Linked DNA regions of Thiosocius teredinicola. The protein of the gene in region 1 binds, or shares a complex with, the protein of each later gene. Links are inferred from orthologs where the notes say so. Each region holds a gene or a part of one and is shown in the gene's direction. Other genes may lie near its edges. The genes, in order: rpsG and tig.

What was found.
Region 2: the proteins of rpsG (region 1) and tig are in contact, whole or in part, in a crystal structure (PDB 3GTY), measured with the Thermotoga maritima proteins. The link is inferred for Thiosocius teredinicola from one-to-one orthologs. Residues at the interface, in WP_004081843.1 of Thermotoga maritima: Lys34, Lys52, Lys55, Glu59, Arg62, Gln63, Glu66, Asn67, Lys69, Val71, Arg95, Ala109, Lys110, Lys111, Gly112, Arg113, Pro114, Glu117, Glu121, Ile124, Ala125, Tyr127, Asn128, Asn129, Thr130, Gly131, Lys135, Asp139, Arg142, Met143; in WP_004081061.1 of Thermotoga maritima: Glu122, Val124, Val129, Leu130, Tyr133, Glu188, Gly259, Ile262, Tyr263, Glu266, Ser270, Glu273, Gln274, Glu277, Arg308, Gln311, Ile312, Ser315, Tyr316, Glu325, Arg329, Arg336, Leu363, Phe366, Trp367, Arg373, Leu377, Arg381, Leu384, Glu387.

What each region holds. Positions count from the first base shown.
Region 1 is NZ_CP019936.1:4,338,685-4,342,336, reverse strand. What follows is about bases 1-2,912. They hold rpsG (30S ribosomal protein S7), read left to right. Parts: upstream 1-1,177; coding sequence 1,178-1,648; downstream 1,649-2,912. Other genes in these bases: fusA (elongation factor G), read left to right, coding at 1,694-2,912; rpsL (30S ribosomal protein S12), read left to right, coding at 727-1,101; rpoC (DNA-directed RNA polymerase subunit beta'), read left to right, coding at 1-474. Also shown: more of fusA, read left to right, coding at 2,913-3,652.
Region 2 is NZ_CP019936.1:2,940,805-2,952,856, reverse strand. What follows is about bases 4,673-7,475. They hold tig (trigger factor), read left to right. Parts: upstream 4,673-5,324; coding sequence 5,325-6,626; downstream 6,627-7,475. Other genes in these bases: clpX (ATP-dependent Clp protease ATP-binding subunit ClpX), read left to right, coding at 7,456-7,475; clpP (ATP-dependent Clp endopeptidase proteolytic subunit ClpP), read left to right, coding at 6,697-7,317; B1781_RS14065 (long-chain-fatty-acid--CoA ligase), read left to right, coding at 4,673-4,959. In the rest of the region: B1781_RS14085 (sensor histidine kinase), read right to left, coding at 1-467; prmB (50S ribosomal protein L3 N(5)-glutamine methyltransferase), read left to right, coding at 626-1,549; B1781_RS14075 (general secretion pathway protein GspF), read left to right, coding at 1,546-1,866; hemN (oxygen-independent coproporphyrinogen III oxidase), read left to right, coding at 1,924-3,309; more of B1781_RS14065, read left to right, coding at 3,400-4,672; more of clpX, read left to right, coding at 7,476-8,736; lon (endopeptidase La), read left to right, coding at 9,045-11,492; B1781_RS14035 (HU family DNA-binding protein), read left to right, coding at 11,696-11,968. UniProt on the Bacillus subtilis protein: Involved in protein export. Acts as a chaperone by maintaining the newly synthesized protein in an open conformation. Functions as a peptidyl-prolyl cis-trans isomerase.

The sequences.
Region 1 (3,652 bases):
ATCAACGACAAGCACATCGAGGTGATCATTCGCCAGATGTTGCGCAAGGTTGAGATCATCGACCCGGGTGAGACCAAGCTGCTGCGTGGTGAACAGGTTGAGCGTGCGCGCCTGCTCGAAGCGAACGAGACGGCTACGGCCGATGAGAAGCTCACGGCCAGGTTCGAACCGCTGCTGCTGGGTATCACCAAGGCCTCGCTGGCGACCGAATCGTTCATTTCCGCCGCGTCGTTCCAGGAGACGACTCGCGTGCTGACCGAGGCATCGGTCCGTGGCGTGCGCGACACCTTGAACGGGCTGAAAGAGAACGTCATCGTCGGTCGCCTGATTCCGGCGGGCACTGGTTTGGCGCATCACAACGAGCGTCGACGCACCCGCCAGGAGGCGCTGGCAGCCGGTGCGCCAGTCGAAATGGCCACCGAGGAAGTGGAAGAGGCGATCAAACAGGCCCTCAACACGACCGATCCCGAGTGACCGCTTAATAAAATGCGCCCGAGTCGCTGTTGACAGCGACTCGGGACACGCATAGAATTCGCGGTCTTCGCTGAAGGTGGGCCAGCAACCCCGCCCGAAAAATTGCGACAAATCAGTCGCTTCGCGAACAGAATTGAGATTCAAGTAGCCGCTACATCGCCCGGCGCTTTAGCAAGCAGACCGGACGGGGGCGGCTACGCGAATTTTTGACGTCGACACCAGGTGTCGAACCGTCCGGAGACGAAAGGTTAGATGGCTACTATTAATCAATTGGTCCGTAAGCCGCGCAAGCGCAAAGTGGAAAAGAGCAACGTACCGGCTCTTGAGGCATGCCCGCAGAAGCGTGGCGTTTGCACGCGCGTCTACACCACGACCCCGAAAAAGCCGAACTCGGCCTTGCGTAAAGTCGCCCGTGTGCGTCTGACCAATGGCTACGAAGTGTCGAGCTACATCGGCGGTGAGGGTCACAACCTGCAGGAGCACAGTGTGGTCCTGATCCGTGGCGGCCGTGTTAAGGACTTACCGGGTGTGCGTTACCACGTGGTTCGCGGCAGCCTGGATACCTCTGGCGTCGAGAAGCGTCGTCAGGGTCGTTCGAAGTACGGCGCCAAGCGTCCGAAGGGTTAACTCCCGGTCGGTTCGAAGCTTGAGCGTTGAGTGGGGCCGCGGTGAGCGGTCACGAGTAGATCAAGAGTAAAGCGAAATGCCTAGAAGAAGAGTTGCAGCCAAGCGAGAGATCCTGCCGGACCCGAAGTTCGGTAGCCAGACGCTCGCCAAATTCATCAACATGGTGATGGAAGACGGCAAAAAGGCCGTTGCCGAGCGCATTCTGTATGGCGCGCTCGATAGCGTGACCGAGAAGCGCGGCGGTGACCCGATGGAAACGCTTGAGCTGGCGCTCGAGAACGTGCGTCCGGTCGTCGAGGTTAAATCCCGGCGTGTGGGTGGTGCAACCTACCAGGTACCCGTCGAGGTTCGTCCGGTCCGTCGTAACACCCTGGCGATGCGCTGGTTGATTGATGCTGCCCGTAAGCGCAGCGAGAAGTCGATGGCGGCGCGTCTGGCTGGCGAGTTGATGGACGCTGCGGAGCAGAAAGGCTCGGCAGTGAAGAAGAAGGAAGAAACTCATCGCATGGCTGAGGCGAACAAAGCGTTCTCTCATTACCGCTGGTAGTAACCAGCTTCATCGTTCTTTTACATTACGGGGCGGGATAAGACAGTGGCACGTACCACACCTATCGATCGTTATCGCAATATCGGCATCATGGCGCACATTGATGCTGGTAAGACGACTACGACCGAACGCGTGTTGTACTACACCGGTGTCTCGCACAAGATCGGTGAAGTGCACGACGGCGCTGCGACCATGGACTGGATGGAGCAGGAACAGGAGCGCGGTATCACGATCACGTCTGCGGCGACCACCTGCTTCTGGAGCGGGATGGCACAGCAGTATCCCCAGCACCGTATCAACATTATCGATACCCCTGGACACGTCGATTTCACCATCGAGGTCGAGCGTTCTTTGCGGGTATTGGACGGCGCGGTCTTCGTTCTGTGTGCGGTAGGTGGCGTTCAGCCGCAATCCGAGACGGTTTGGCGTCAGGCCAACAAGTACAAAGTTCCGCGCATGGCGTTCGTCAACAAGATGGACCGTATGGGCGCCAACTTCTTCCGCGTTGTAAAGCAGCTGAAAGATCGCCTCGGTGCTGTTCCAGTGCCGATCCAGGTTCCGATTGGTGCCGAAGAAGACTTCTCGGGTGTTGTCGACCTGGTCAAGATGAAGGCCATCAAATGGTCGGAAGAGAATATGGGGATGCAGTTCGAGTATCTCGATATTCCGGAAGACCTGGTCGACGTATGCACTGAGTGGCGCGAGAAGATGGTTGAGGCGGCAGCCGAGGCCAACGAAACGCTGATGGAGAAATACCTCGAAGAGAGCGATCTCAACGAAGAGGAGATTCTCGAAGGACTGCGTGCGCGCACCTTGCGCCTGGAAATTGTGCCGATGACCTGCGGCACCGCGTTCAAGAACAAGGGTGTCCAGGCCATGCTCGACAAGATTATCGAGCTGATGCCTGCGCCGACCGATGTGCTGTCGATCAAAGGCGTGTTGGAAGACGGCTCGGAAGGCGAGCGCCATTCGTCCGATGAAGAGCCGTTCTCGGCGTTGGCGTTCAAGATCGCCACCGACCCGTTTGTCGGTTCGTTGACGTTCTTCCGTTGCTACTCCGGCGTGTTGAATTCCGGTGATGCGGTCTACAACCCGGTCAAGAGCAAGAAAGAGCGAGTTGGTCGTATCCTGCAGATGCATGCCAACTCGCGCGAAGAGATCAAAGAAGTTCGCGCCGGCGATATCGCGGCTGCGGTTGGTCTGAAAGACGTCACCACCGGTGACACCCTGTGCGACGGGAACAATATCATCACCCTGGAGCGCATGGAGTTCCCTGATCCGGTCATCTCGGTTGCTGTCGAGCCGAAGACCAAGAGCGATCAGGAGAAGATGGGCATCGCATTGGGTCGTTTGGCTCAAGAAGACCCCTCATTCCGTGTGCACACCGATGAAGAATCGGGTCAGACGATTATCTCGGGCATGGGTGAGTTGCACCTCGATATCATCGTCGACCGCATGAAGCGCGAATTCAAGGTCGAGGCCAATGTCGGTGCGCCGCAGGTCGCCTACCGCGAAACCATTCGTGGGAAAACCGAAGTCGAAGGCAAGTTTGTTCGACAGTCGGGCGGTCGCGGCCAGTTCGGCCACGTGTGGTTGAAGATTGAGCCTCAGGAATCGGGCGCGGGCTACGAATTCGTCAACGAGATCGTCGGTGGTGTCGTTCCACGCGAATACATCCCGGCCGTTGACAAAGGTATCCAGGAAGCGATGCAGGGCGGCGTTATCGCTGGTTATCCGGTGGTCGACGTCAAGGTCACCCTGTACGACGGTTCGTATCACGAGGTGGACTCGAACGAAAACGCCTTCAAGATCGCGGGTTCGATGGGTTTCAAGGCGGGCGTGCAGAAGGCCAAGCCGGTGATTCTCGAGCCGATGATGAAGGTCGAGGTGGAAACACCAGAAGAATACATGGGTGACGTGATCGGTGATCTGAATTCACGTCGCGGCATGGTCCAGGGTATGGAAGACGGCCCTACCGGCAAGATGGTCAAGGCAGAAGTGCCG
Region 2 (12,052 bases), 1.4 Mb from region 1 along the record:
TCGAGACGGGGTTCGTCCTTGTCCGGCCCGATGCGCTCATCGAACTGCTGCATGAAACTCTCCCATTCCGCCGCGAGCTGCCCGGCGACGGCGTGCGATTCGGGCGGCAGGTGCGGCTGCATCGCCATGTGCCGCCCGGTCAGCGACGCGTCGAAGCGGTTGTTGGCGAACGCAGTGATCAGTTGATCGAGTTCGGTGCGGGTCTTTTTCAGATCTTCGAAGTACAGCCGCAGGTCGCGGTAGTAGCTGGGATAGTCGCGCGGTGCGTTCTCGCGGTAGCGCATCGCTTGTACGGTCAGGTGTTGCTGATTGAAATGCACCCGGCCGGCGAGCTGAACCAGCACGTCGTCACTGTGCTGCTGGTCGATCACATGCAGGGAATACAGCGTGGAGGCGGCAAACAGCGCGGTCAGCACAGCGATTGCGACAATGATCTGCAGTTTCAGAGAGTGGAAGATTTTCGGCAAAAGGATGTCCTGACCGTCGTGGGGTTGCGGCGTCGCCTGTGTGGGCCAAAGTATAAGGAAAGCAGCTTTGCGACTATAGTGTGCGCCGCGCCACCGGCAGCAAGGTCTGAAATCTACCGGTGCCGACGAATCGGGGTAGGGCATCAATGGGAGCGGGCATGCAGAGTCCTCAACAACATGAACTGATAACACTACGGGATTGGATCCGTTGGGGCGCCAGTCGGTTCAATGAGGCCGGTCTTTTCTACGGACACGGCACCGACAACGCGATCGACGAAGCGCTCGCGCTGGTGCTGCATTCGCTGCACCTGGATCACGATCTGCCGGCGGACTATCTCAATGCACGTGTCACCGGCGATGAGGCGGCGCGCATCGAAGGGCTGTTTACCGAGCGCGTCGATCTGCGCGTACCGGCGGCCTACCTGATCGGCGAGGCGCGTTTTGCCGGGCTGAAATTCTTCGTCGATGAAAACGTGCTGATCCCGCGGTCGCCGATCGCCGAGTTGATCGAGGAAGGCTTTCAACCGTGGCTGGATGCCGATCACGTCGGCAGCGTGTTGGACCTGTGCTGCGGCAGTGGCTGCATCGGTATCGCCTGCGCTTATGCCTTTCCGAACGCCCTGGTGGATCTCGGCGACATCTCGCAGGCCGCGCTCGACGTGGCGGCGCGCAATATCGAACGCCACCAACTCGATAACCGGGTGCGTGCGCTGCACGCCGACGTGTTCGATGGGCTCGACGGCGAGCGCTACGATCTGATCGTCAGCAATCCGCCGTACGTCAGCACCCGCGAGATGGCGACCTTGCCGGCAGAGTACCGGCATGAGCCGGAGCTCGGCCTCGAAGCAGGCGACGACGGTATGGATGTCGTCGCGCGCATCCTGGCGGGAGCCGCCGATTACCTTCAGCCCGGTGGTATCATCGTGATCGAAGTCGGCGCCAGTGCCGATCTGCTGATGGCTCGCTATCCCGATGTGCCGTTTTTGTGGCTGGATTTCGAGCGCGGCGGCGACGGGGTGTTCCTGCTGACCGCCGAGCAGGTGAACGAGTATCGTGAGCAATTCGAGGAGAGCCTGGCATGAGTCTGCACCGCGCACGCAGTGCCGAAGAGTATGCGGAATGGGTCAAACAGGCCGTGTTCGAGGTGGGTGATCTGAAAGACTGCCTGCTGTACGAAATGGAAGACCTGCAGCGTTTCCCGGCGTTTATCGAACCGCTCGAGGAAGGAGTGCAACAGGTCTACGATGCGATGCTATCGGGCAGCTACCAGTTCGGCCGCGAAGACCTGGCTTTTATGGACGTGGTGCGTCGCTACGAAGACCAGATTCCCTTTCATACGCTGCTCAAACAGATCAACGAAACGCATCGAAAAGGTCTGGATGTGCCCGACGAGGGCTGACAACCTTTTTGACGCTCGTCAGTCCGCGCCGGGTGGGGGACGTCTAGAATGACCGCTATGCAACAGACACTCGTTCTCGATCAGGATCTGATCAAGCGTTACGACCAGTCCGGCCCGCGTTACACCTCGTACCCGACCGCGGTGCAGTTCCACGACGGATTCGGGCCGCAGCAATACCGCGCTGCCGCCGAGGCCAGTAATGCCAGCGGCCGACCCTTGTCGCTGTATTTCCACATCCCGTTCTGCGACACCGTGTGTTTCTACTGCGCCTGCAACAAGGTGGCGACCAAGGACCGCACGCGTGCGCAGCCGTATCTCGACCGCGTGTATCGCGAGCTGGCGATGCAGGGCGAACTGTTCGACCGCAGCCGCCCGGTGGAGCAGCTGCACTGGGGCGGCGGTACGCCGACCTTCATCAGCCACGACCAGATGCGCGAGTTGATGACCAAGACCGGCCGTCACTTCCAGTTACTGGACGACGACAGCGGTGAGTATTCGATCGAGATCGATCCACGCGAGGTGACCGACGAGACCATCGGACTGCTGCGTGAGATCGGCTTCAACCGCATGAGCCTGGGTCTGCAAGACCTCGATCCGGCAGTGCAGAAAGCGGTCAACCGCATTCAGACGGCCGAGCAGACCTTCGGCGCCTTGACCGCGGCGCGGCGCGAAGGCTTCCGCTCGATCAGCATGGACCTGATCTACGGCCTGCCACTGCAGACGGCAGATTCTTTCATCGCAACATTGGATCGGGTGCTCGAAGCCGAGCCCGAACGGCTGTCGGTATTCAATTACGCGCATCTTCCCGAACGCTTCAAGCCGCAGCGGCGGATCAACGAAGACGAGCTGCCGTCAGCAGAACAGAAGCTCGAGATCCTGCAGCAGGTGGGCGAGCATCTGGCCAAGGCAGGTTATGTCTATATCGGTATGGATCACTTCGCCCGACCGGACGACGAGCTCGCCGTGGCGCAACGCGAAGGTCACCTGTATCGCAACTTCCAGGGTTATTCGACACATGCGCACTGTGACCTGGTTGCCCTGGGGGTGACATCTATCGGACTGGTTGGCAACACCTACGCGCAAAACGTACGCACGCTCGACGAATACTATGCACGCATTGATGCCGGCGAGCTGGCCGTATTCCGCGGCATCGAGTTGAGTCGCGACGACGAACTGCGGCGCGATGTGATCACCGACCTGATCTGCAACTTCGCGCTCGACATGGCCCGCGTCGGCAAGCGATGGGATATTCAGTTCGACGACTATTTCCGTGGCGAGCTCGAACGCCTGCACGGCATGGCAAAAGACGGTCTGCTCACTATTGACGGCGGACGCATCGAGGTGATGCCGGCAGGGCGCTTGTTGATCCGCAACATCTGCATGGTGTTCGACCATTACCTCGGTGCCGACGGCCAGACGACGCGCTTCTCCAAGGTTATCTAAGCCAGAAGACTCTCCGGCAGGCGGGCCCGGTCCTGGGCGAAACGCGACCGCCTGCTAAGCTTTTCGACATTCGCTAAACGGAGTACCCGGATGTCGACACCCGAATCGATCCCAGCCGTATTTCGTCGCACTGCCGGGGAGTTTGCGCAAGCGCCCTTGGTCATCACCCCGGAGCATCAAACGTCGTTCGCTGCGGTGGATCGGGCGTCCGACGGCATCGCCACGACATTGCTTGAGCGCGGAATCCGCAAGGGCGACCGCATCGCACTGTATTGCCCGAACTGCGCCGAATTTCTGATCACCTATCTGGGTATCGTCAAGGCCGGGGCAGTGGTCGTGCCGATCAACCTGCTGATCCAGCAGGAGGAGATTGCCTATATTCTTGAAGATGCAGCGGTCAGCGGCGTCGTCTATCACGGTCTATTGGGCGAAAGGCTGCAAGCGCTGCGTCACACACTGCCATCGGCAGGCCTGTGGATAGGCGTCGGCGGGTCGTCGCTCGACGACGCCGATCTGGACTTTGCCGATGTTGTGGAGAACGCGGACGGCGCATCGCTGCCGGAGCCGGCATTGGATGCCGAATGCGATCTCGCTGCGATCCTGTACACCTCGGGTACCACCGGCAAACCCAAAGGTGCGATGCTGACCCACCACAACCTGGTGGTGAACACGCGCAGTGTGCTCACTGCGCTGCAACTGCGCCCCGGCGCGGACCGCATGCTGGTGGTGTTGCCGATGTTCCATTCTTTTGCGGCAACCGGCGGCATGCTGACACCGGCACTGCACGGCGTGGCCATGGTGCCGGTGCCGAAGTTCGATCCAAACCTGGTCAGCGACGTGATCGGCGCGACCGCGGCCACCGTGTTTCTCGGTGTGCCGTCGATGTACAACCTGATCCTGCGAATCGACGACGACCAGTTGGCCAAGTGGCGCAGCGTGCGTTTCGGTGTCGCCGGCGGCGCGGCCATGCCGGTTGAGCTGATGCGGCGTTTTGAACAGCGCTTCGGTTTTCCGATTCTCGAAGGTGATGGCCCCACCGAGTGTTCGCCGGTCACCTGCGTCAATCCGCTGAGCGGCGAGCGCAAACCCGGCTCGGTGGGACTGGCCGTCGATAACGTCGAGATCGCGATCTTTGACGATGATGGCCACCCGCTGCCGGCCAACGAGATCGGCGAGATCTGCGTGCGTGGGCCGAACGTGATGGCCGGTTACTGGCGTCTGCCCGAGGCGACGGCAGAGACGTTTTTTGGCGAATGGCTGCGCACCGGCGACCTCGGCTACCTGGACGACGACAGCTACGTGTTCATTGTCGATCGCAAGAAAGATCTGGTGATCGTCAACGGCATGAATGTCTACCCGCGCATGGTCGAGGAGGTGCTCTATCGCCACCCGGACGTACTCGAAGCGGCCGTGATCGGTGAGCCTGACGATCTGCACGGCGAGGTCGTGGTGGCCCACCTGGTGCCGTGTGAGGGGTGCACGCTCGACCCGGGCGAGTTGCGCGCTTTTTGTCGCAAGCACCTGGGCCCGCACCAGCTGCCGCGGCGTTTCGTGGTGCGCGAATCGTTGCCGAAAAACGCGACCGGCAAGATCCTCAAGCGCGAACTGCGACGTGCCGGAGAGCTCGAAAGGGGCGTCGATTTGTCCTGACCGAGTGCACGGTCAGGCTCTTGATCAGACCGGCCGCAGGCCCGATTGCACGGCGATACCGGTAACCGTCGGGACCGGGGGAGATCGAGTGGCCGGGCCTGGATCGCAGATGTCGGAGCAATCTCGCGGCATTCCGCTGTTTCGGGGCCCCGTGGGTTTTGTATAATGCGCGATTCGCATCGGCATGGCGAAAGTGGCGGAATTGGTAGACGCGCTGGATTTAGGTTCCAGTGGGGTAACCCGTGAGAGTTCGAGTCTCTCCTTTCGCACCATCTGACCGGTGCCCAACCATTCGGCCGGCCTTGTGCCGGGAAGTTTAATCCGACAAGAGTTAACAGGCAGTACAACTGCTGGAGTGATTTGGAATGCAAGTTTCTGTGGAATCGGGCGAGGGCCTCGAGAAGCGTCTTTTGGTTGATCTGCCGGCGGAGCGCGTCACCGCTGAGATGGACAAAAAACTGAAGGATCTCGCGCGCAACGTTCGTTTGGACGGTTTTCGTCCCGGCAAGGTGCCGATGCGTACCATCAAGCAGCGCTTTGGTGAGCAGGTGCGCCAGGAAGCCTACGGCACCCTGATCCAGGAAACGCTGTACGAAGCCGCCAACCAGGAGAAACTGACCCCGGCCGGCGAACCCAAGGTGGAATTGCGCGAGGCGGCCGAAGAAGGCGGTCTTGGCTACACCGCGACCTTCGAAATCATGCCTGACGTGCAGTTGAACGATCTTTCGGGTCAATCGATTACCCGTCCGGTCGCCGAAGTGACCGAGTCCGACATCGACGAGATGATCGACAAGCTGCGCAAGCAGCGCACGGTCTGGAACGAAGTCGACCGCGGCGCCAAAGACGGCGACACGGTCCATATGAATTTCAAGGGCTTTATCGATGGTGAGGCATTCGAAGGCGGCACCGCCGACAACGTGCCGCTGGTACTCGGTTCCGGGTCGATGATCGCTGGATTCGAATCGGGCCTGCTCGGCGCAAAAGCGGGCGATGATCGCACCCTCGAGGTGAAGTTCCCCGACGACTACCGCGCTGAGCATCTGGCCGGCAAAGACGCGACCTTCGAAGTCCAGGTGCTGCGCGTCGCCGAACCGCAGTTGCCGGAGATCGATGAAGAGTTCGTCAAGGCCTTTGGTGTCGAAGAGGGCACGGTCGAAGGTCTGCGTGAGGATGTCGCCAAGAACATGCGTCACGAGCTGAAGCAGAAGCTGGAGAACATGGCCAAGGAAAAGGTCATGGATCTGCTGATCGAGACCCATCCGATGGATATCCCGAAGGCCATGGTCGACCATGAAGCCGGGCGGATGAAACAGCAGATGCAGCAGGAAATGCAGCAGCAGGGTCAGCCTTCGAGCGTCGACCTGCCGTTGAGCGTTTTCGAGAACCAGGCCAAGCGCCGCGTTCACCTCGGCCTGCTGGTGGCCGAGATCATCGAGCAGCACAAGCTCGAGGCCGACGAAGACAAAATGCGGGCGACCATCGCCGATTTCGCCGAATCGTACGAAAACCCGCAGGAAGTCATCGACTACTACCTGCAGGATCCGAACGCACGCGCCAGCATTCAGAACCTGGTCCTTGAAAATCAGGTGGTTGGCTGGGTTATGGACCAGATTCAGGTCGGCGACGAGAACAAGGAATTCTCCGACATCATGGATAATCAGGGGTAATCCGAGGCTTGCGGGGTCGGGGTTTTAGGGGTAGCTTCAAGTAATCCCAGTAACATCCGATAAGCAGGACATGAACCAATTGGAACCGATGAATCTCGGCCTCGTGCCGATGGTTGTGGAACAGAGCGCGCGCGGCGAGCGGGCTTATGACATCTACTCGCGGCTGCTCAAAGAGCGCGTGATCTTCTGCGTCGGTCCGGTTGAAGACCACATGGCCAACCTGATTGTCGCGCAGTTGCTGTTTCTCGAGTCCGAGAACCCCGACAAAGACGTTCATTTATATATCAACTCGCCCGGTGGTTCGGTAACCGCCGGGCTCGCCATCTACGACACCATGCAGTTCATCCGTCCGCACGTCACTACGATGTGTATCGGGCAGGCCGCGAGCATGGGTGCCCTGTTGCTGGCCGGCGGCGAGAAAGGCAAGCGTTACGCACTGCCGCATTCGCGGGTGATGATTCACCAGCCGCTGGGCGGTTTCCAGGGCCAGGCCACGGATATCGAAATTCACGCCAAAGAAATCCTGTTGATCCGCGAAAAGCTCAACAAGATTCTGGCCCACCATACCGGACAGGATCTCGACCGGATCGGCCGTGACACGGATCGCGACAATTTCATGAGCGCGGACCAATCTGTCGCCTACGGTCTGATTGACCAGGTTTTGAACCGGCGACCGGAAAAAGACGCATAAAAAGCGCCCTAAAGCCATGTGGTTAGAGTGGCTTGTTATCCGAATTCATTCGGATATTATGAGTTCGAGGGGCCGCGGTTTCTGCGTGGTCGGCACAACGAGGTGATGCGGTCACGCAGGTTAATTAGGTGAACGACTATGAGCGACGATAAGAAGCACGGCAAAGGCGAGGACGGCAAACTTTTGTATTGCTCGTTCTGCGGCAAAAGTCAGCATGAGGTGCGCAAGCTTATCGCGGGCCCATCTGTCTTCATCTGCGACGAATGCGTTGAACTCTGCAACGATATTATCCGCGAGGAAATGCAGGAAAGCGTCGGCCAGACGACCGACAAACTGCCGATCCCGGCGGAAATCAATGCCACCCTCGATCAGTACGTCATTGGTCAGTCGCGCGCCAAAAAGGTGCTGTCGGTAGCGGTCTACAACCACTACAAGCGCCTCGAGGCCAAGAGCAAGAAAGACGATGTCGAGATCGCCAAGAGCAACATTCTGCTGATCGGTCCGACCGGTTCGGGTAAAACGCTGCTGGCCGAAACGCTGGCGCGTCTACTGAACGTGCCGTTCACGATTGCCGACGCCACCACGCTGACCGAAGCCGGTTATGTCGGTGAAGACGTCGAGAACATCATCCAGAAGTTGCTGCAGAAGTGTGATTACGACGTCGAGAAGGCGCAGACCGGTATCGTCTATATCGACGAAATCGACAAGATCTCGCGCAAGTCGGACAACCCCTCGATCACCCGCGACGTTTCCGGCGAGGGTGTGCAGCAGGCGCTGCTCAAACTGATCGAAGGTACCGTCGCCTCGGTTCCGCCGCAGGGCGGCCGCAAGCATCCGCAGCAGGAATTCCTGCAGGTGGATACGGGCAACGTGCTGTTCATCGTCGGCGGCGCGTTCGCCGGCCTCGACAAGGTGATCCGCGACCGTTCCGAGAAGGGCGGCATTGGTTTCTCTGCAGAAGTCCGCAGCAAGGAAGACAGCCGTTCGGTGGGCGAGATCCTGACCGCTGTCGAACCCGAAGACTTGATCCGCTACGGCCTGATCCCGGAATTCGTCGGTCGTCTGCCGGTGGTGGCCACGCTCGAGGAACTCGACGAAGAGGCGTTGGTGCAGATCCTGACCGAGCCGAAGAACGCGTTGATCAAACAGTATCAGCGCCTGTTCGAGATGGAAGGCGCCGAACTCGAGGTGCGCGAAGATGCGTTGCGTGCGATTGCTCGCAAGGCCATGGATCGCAAGACCGGAGCACGCGGCCTGCGGACCATTCTCGAACATGTATTGCTCGACACGATGTACGACCTGCCGTCGCTTGAAGACGCCAACAAGGTCGTGATCGACGAGTCGGTCATCAAAGGCGAATCGGCACCCTATATCATCTACGGCGGTTCTGAACCGCGTCAGATCGCCGCTTCCGATTGACGTCAATCCATTAAGCAAGCAAGACCCCGATGCACCCCGCATCGGGGTCTTGCTTTTGCGTCAATCATTCCAACGCCTCGTCCGCCGAGTCTCCACAGGGGCTGTCTTCGACAGCAGCGCTCCGTACCCAGCATTTTGCAGTTTTTTTGCCGCGTCGGTTTCTGGTGGTATAAAGATCACGCGAGCGTCACGATGCTTGAAATTCAGGCCTTAAGTCCTCATGTTGACCGGAATCGTGACCTTACTGAACCCGCGCAGGCGCGTTCACCCAATTATTCACCGCACGGTTGTGCGGTCGGAGGAAAGCAATGGGACAGGAAGACAAGACACTGAGTGTGCGTGAAGATCAGCCAAGCGCTGTCCCGGTACTTCCGCTGCGCGATGTAGTGGTATATCCGCATATGGTAATTCCACTGTTCGTCGGGCGCGAAAAATCCATCAAGGCGCTCGATGCCGCGATGTCCGACAATAAACAGATTCTGCTGGTGGCGCAGAAGAGCGCCGATGTCGACGAACCGCAACCGGACGACATGTATGAGATCGGAACGCTCGCCAGCATCCTGCAGCTGCTCAAGTTGCCCGATGGCACGGTCAAGGTGCTGGTAGAGGGCGGCGAGCGCGCCAAGATTACCAGCATGATCGGCGGCGACGGTTTCTTTGCCGCCGACCTTGAGCCGGCCGAAGACGTCATCGAGCTTCCCGAACGCGAAATGGAAGTGCTGATGCGCTCTGCCACCACGCTGTTCGATCAATACGTCAAGCTCAACAAGAAGGTGCCGCCCGAGGTGCTGACCTCGTTGGCCAGCATCGATGAGCCGTCGCGCCTGGCCGATACCATGGCCGCCCATATGGCGCTCAAGCTCGATGAGAAACAGCATGTGCTCGAGATGTTCAACGTCCGTGAGCGCCTCGAACACCTGATGGCCTTGATGGAAGGCGAGAACGATATCCTGCAGATGGAAAAGCGCATCCGTGGGCGCGTGAAGCGTCAGATGGAGAAGAACCAGCGCGAGTACTATCTGAACGAACAGATGAAGGCCATCCAGAAAGAACTGGGTGAGCTGGATGACGCCCCGAATGAGCTCGAGGACCTGGCCGACAAGATCGAGAAGGCGGGCATGAGCAAGGAGGCCAAGTCAAAGGCGACGGCCGAGCTCAACAAGCTCAAGCTGATGTCGCCGATGTCCGCCGAGGCGACCGTGGTGCGCAACTACATCGATGCCCTGGTCAGCGTGCCGTGGAAGAAGCGCTCCAAGGTGCGCAACGACATCTCCAAGGCCGAAGAGGTGCTCGATACCGATCACTACGGGCTGGAGAAGGTCAAGGAGCGCATCCTTGAGTATCTCGCCGTACAGCAGCGCGTACGCAAGCTCAAAGGGCCTATTCTGTGTCTGGTCGGACCACCGGGCGTTGGTAAGACCTCGCTCGGACAATCGATCGCCCGCGCGACCAATCGTAAGTTCATCCGCATGGCCCTGGGTGGTGTGCGCGACGAGGCCGAGATCCGTGGTCACCGGCGTACTTATATCGGCGCCATGCCGGGCAAGATCGTGCAGAACCTGACCAAGGCCGGCACCAAGAACCCGTTCTTCCTGCTCGACGAAATCGACAAGATGGCAATGGACTTCCGCGGCGACCCGGCATCGGCGCTGCTCGAGGTACTCGACCCTGAACAGAACCACACGTTCCAGGACCACTATCTCGAGGTCGACTTCGACCTGTCGGAGATCATGTTCGTGGCCACTGCCAACAGCATGAACATCCCGCCGGCGCTGCTCGACCGCATGGAGGTCATCCGCCTGTCGGGTTATACCGAAGATGAGAAGGTCAATATCGCCGAGAACTATCTCATTCCGAAACAGATCACGAACAACGGCCTGAAAGAAAAAGAGTTGACGATCGGCGAGAACGCGGTGCGCGACATCGTGCGCTACTACACGCGCGAGGCGGGCGTACGAAATCTCGAACGCGAGGTTTCGAAGATCTGTCGCAAGGTCGTCAAAGATGTGTTGCTCGACGAAAAGAAAGGTAAGCACGTTACGGTCACGACCAAAAACCTCGACAAGTACCTCGGGGTCAAGCGCTTCCGCTATGGTCGCGCCGACGAGCACGATCAGGTTGGTCAAGTGACCGGTCTGGCGTGGACCGAGGTGGGCGGCGAGCTGCTGCGCATCGAGACCGCGTTGACGCCGGGTAAGGGACGTCTGACCCATACCGGCCAGCTCGGCGATGTGATGAAGGAATCCATCCAGGCGGCCATGACGGTGATCAGGAGCCGCGCAGAGGCCCTGGGGCTCGACGACGACTTCTACCAGAAGAAAGACGTGCACATCCACGTACCGGAAGGTGCGACGCCTAAGGACGGTCCCAGCGCCGGTATCGGCATGGCGACATCGCTTGCCTCTGCGCTTACCGGCATCCCGGTGTGTGCGGATGTTGCGATGACCGGTGAGATCACCCTGCGTGGCGAGGTGCTGCCGATCGGCGGTCTCAAAGAAAAATTGCTGGCCGCACATCGCGGCGGAATCCAGACCGTCATCATCCCGGAAGAGAATGAGCGCGACTTGGTCGAGATTCCGAAAAACATCAAACAGAATCTTGATATAAAACCGGTTCGCTGGATCGACGAAGTGCTGGAAATCGCGCTTGCCGACCGCCCTACGCCACGTTCGGGAAAGGGTGAAGCAGAGCCGAAGTCCGCAGAAAATAAAGACGAAAATGCCGAGGATGTGAATGACGCCCTGCGTCATCATTGAAACTAACCGGCAACGCTGGTAGAAAACGGTGTCTAGCGAGTTGAGCCGTATACCGACAATGCTCGCTTGACACTGTTTTTTGGCTGCTGCTATAAAGCGGCCCGCATAACAGAGTCAGGCCAACTGACACTTTCGCATTCCACCAATATCTGCAGCCAACCAAGGACAGGGTTGTATTTTTCCAAAAAGGGGGCACCGACCGAATGAACAAATCTGATCTAATTGAGGCTATGGCCGATTCCGCTGACATCTCCAAGGCCGCAGCCGGTCGGGCACTGGACGGCTTGATTGAAGCAATTACCAATGCCGTGAAGAACGACGACTCTGTGTCGATCGTGGGCTTCGGCACCTTCCTGCTGCGCGAGCGTGCAGCACGCACCGGTCGCAACCCGAAGACCGGTAAAACCATCGAGATCGCCGCTTCAAAATCGCCTGCATTTAAGGCTGGCAAAGCGTTCAAAGACGCAGTAAACTAGCGCGCCTCGTAACCGGGGTGCTTAGCTCAGCTGGGAGAGCATCGCCCTTACAAGGCGAGGGTCGCAGGTTCGATCCCTGCAGCA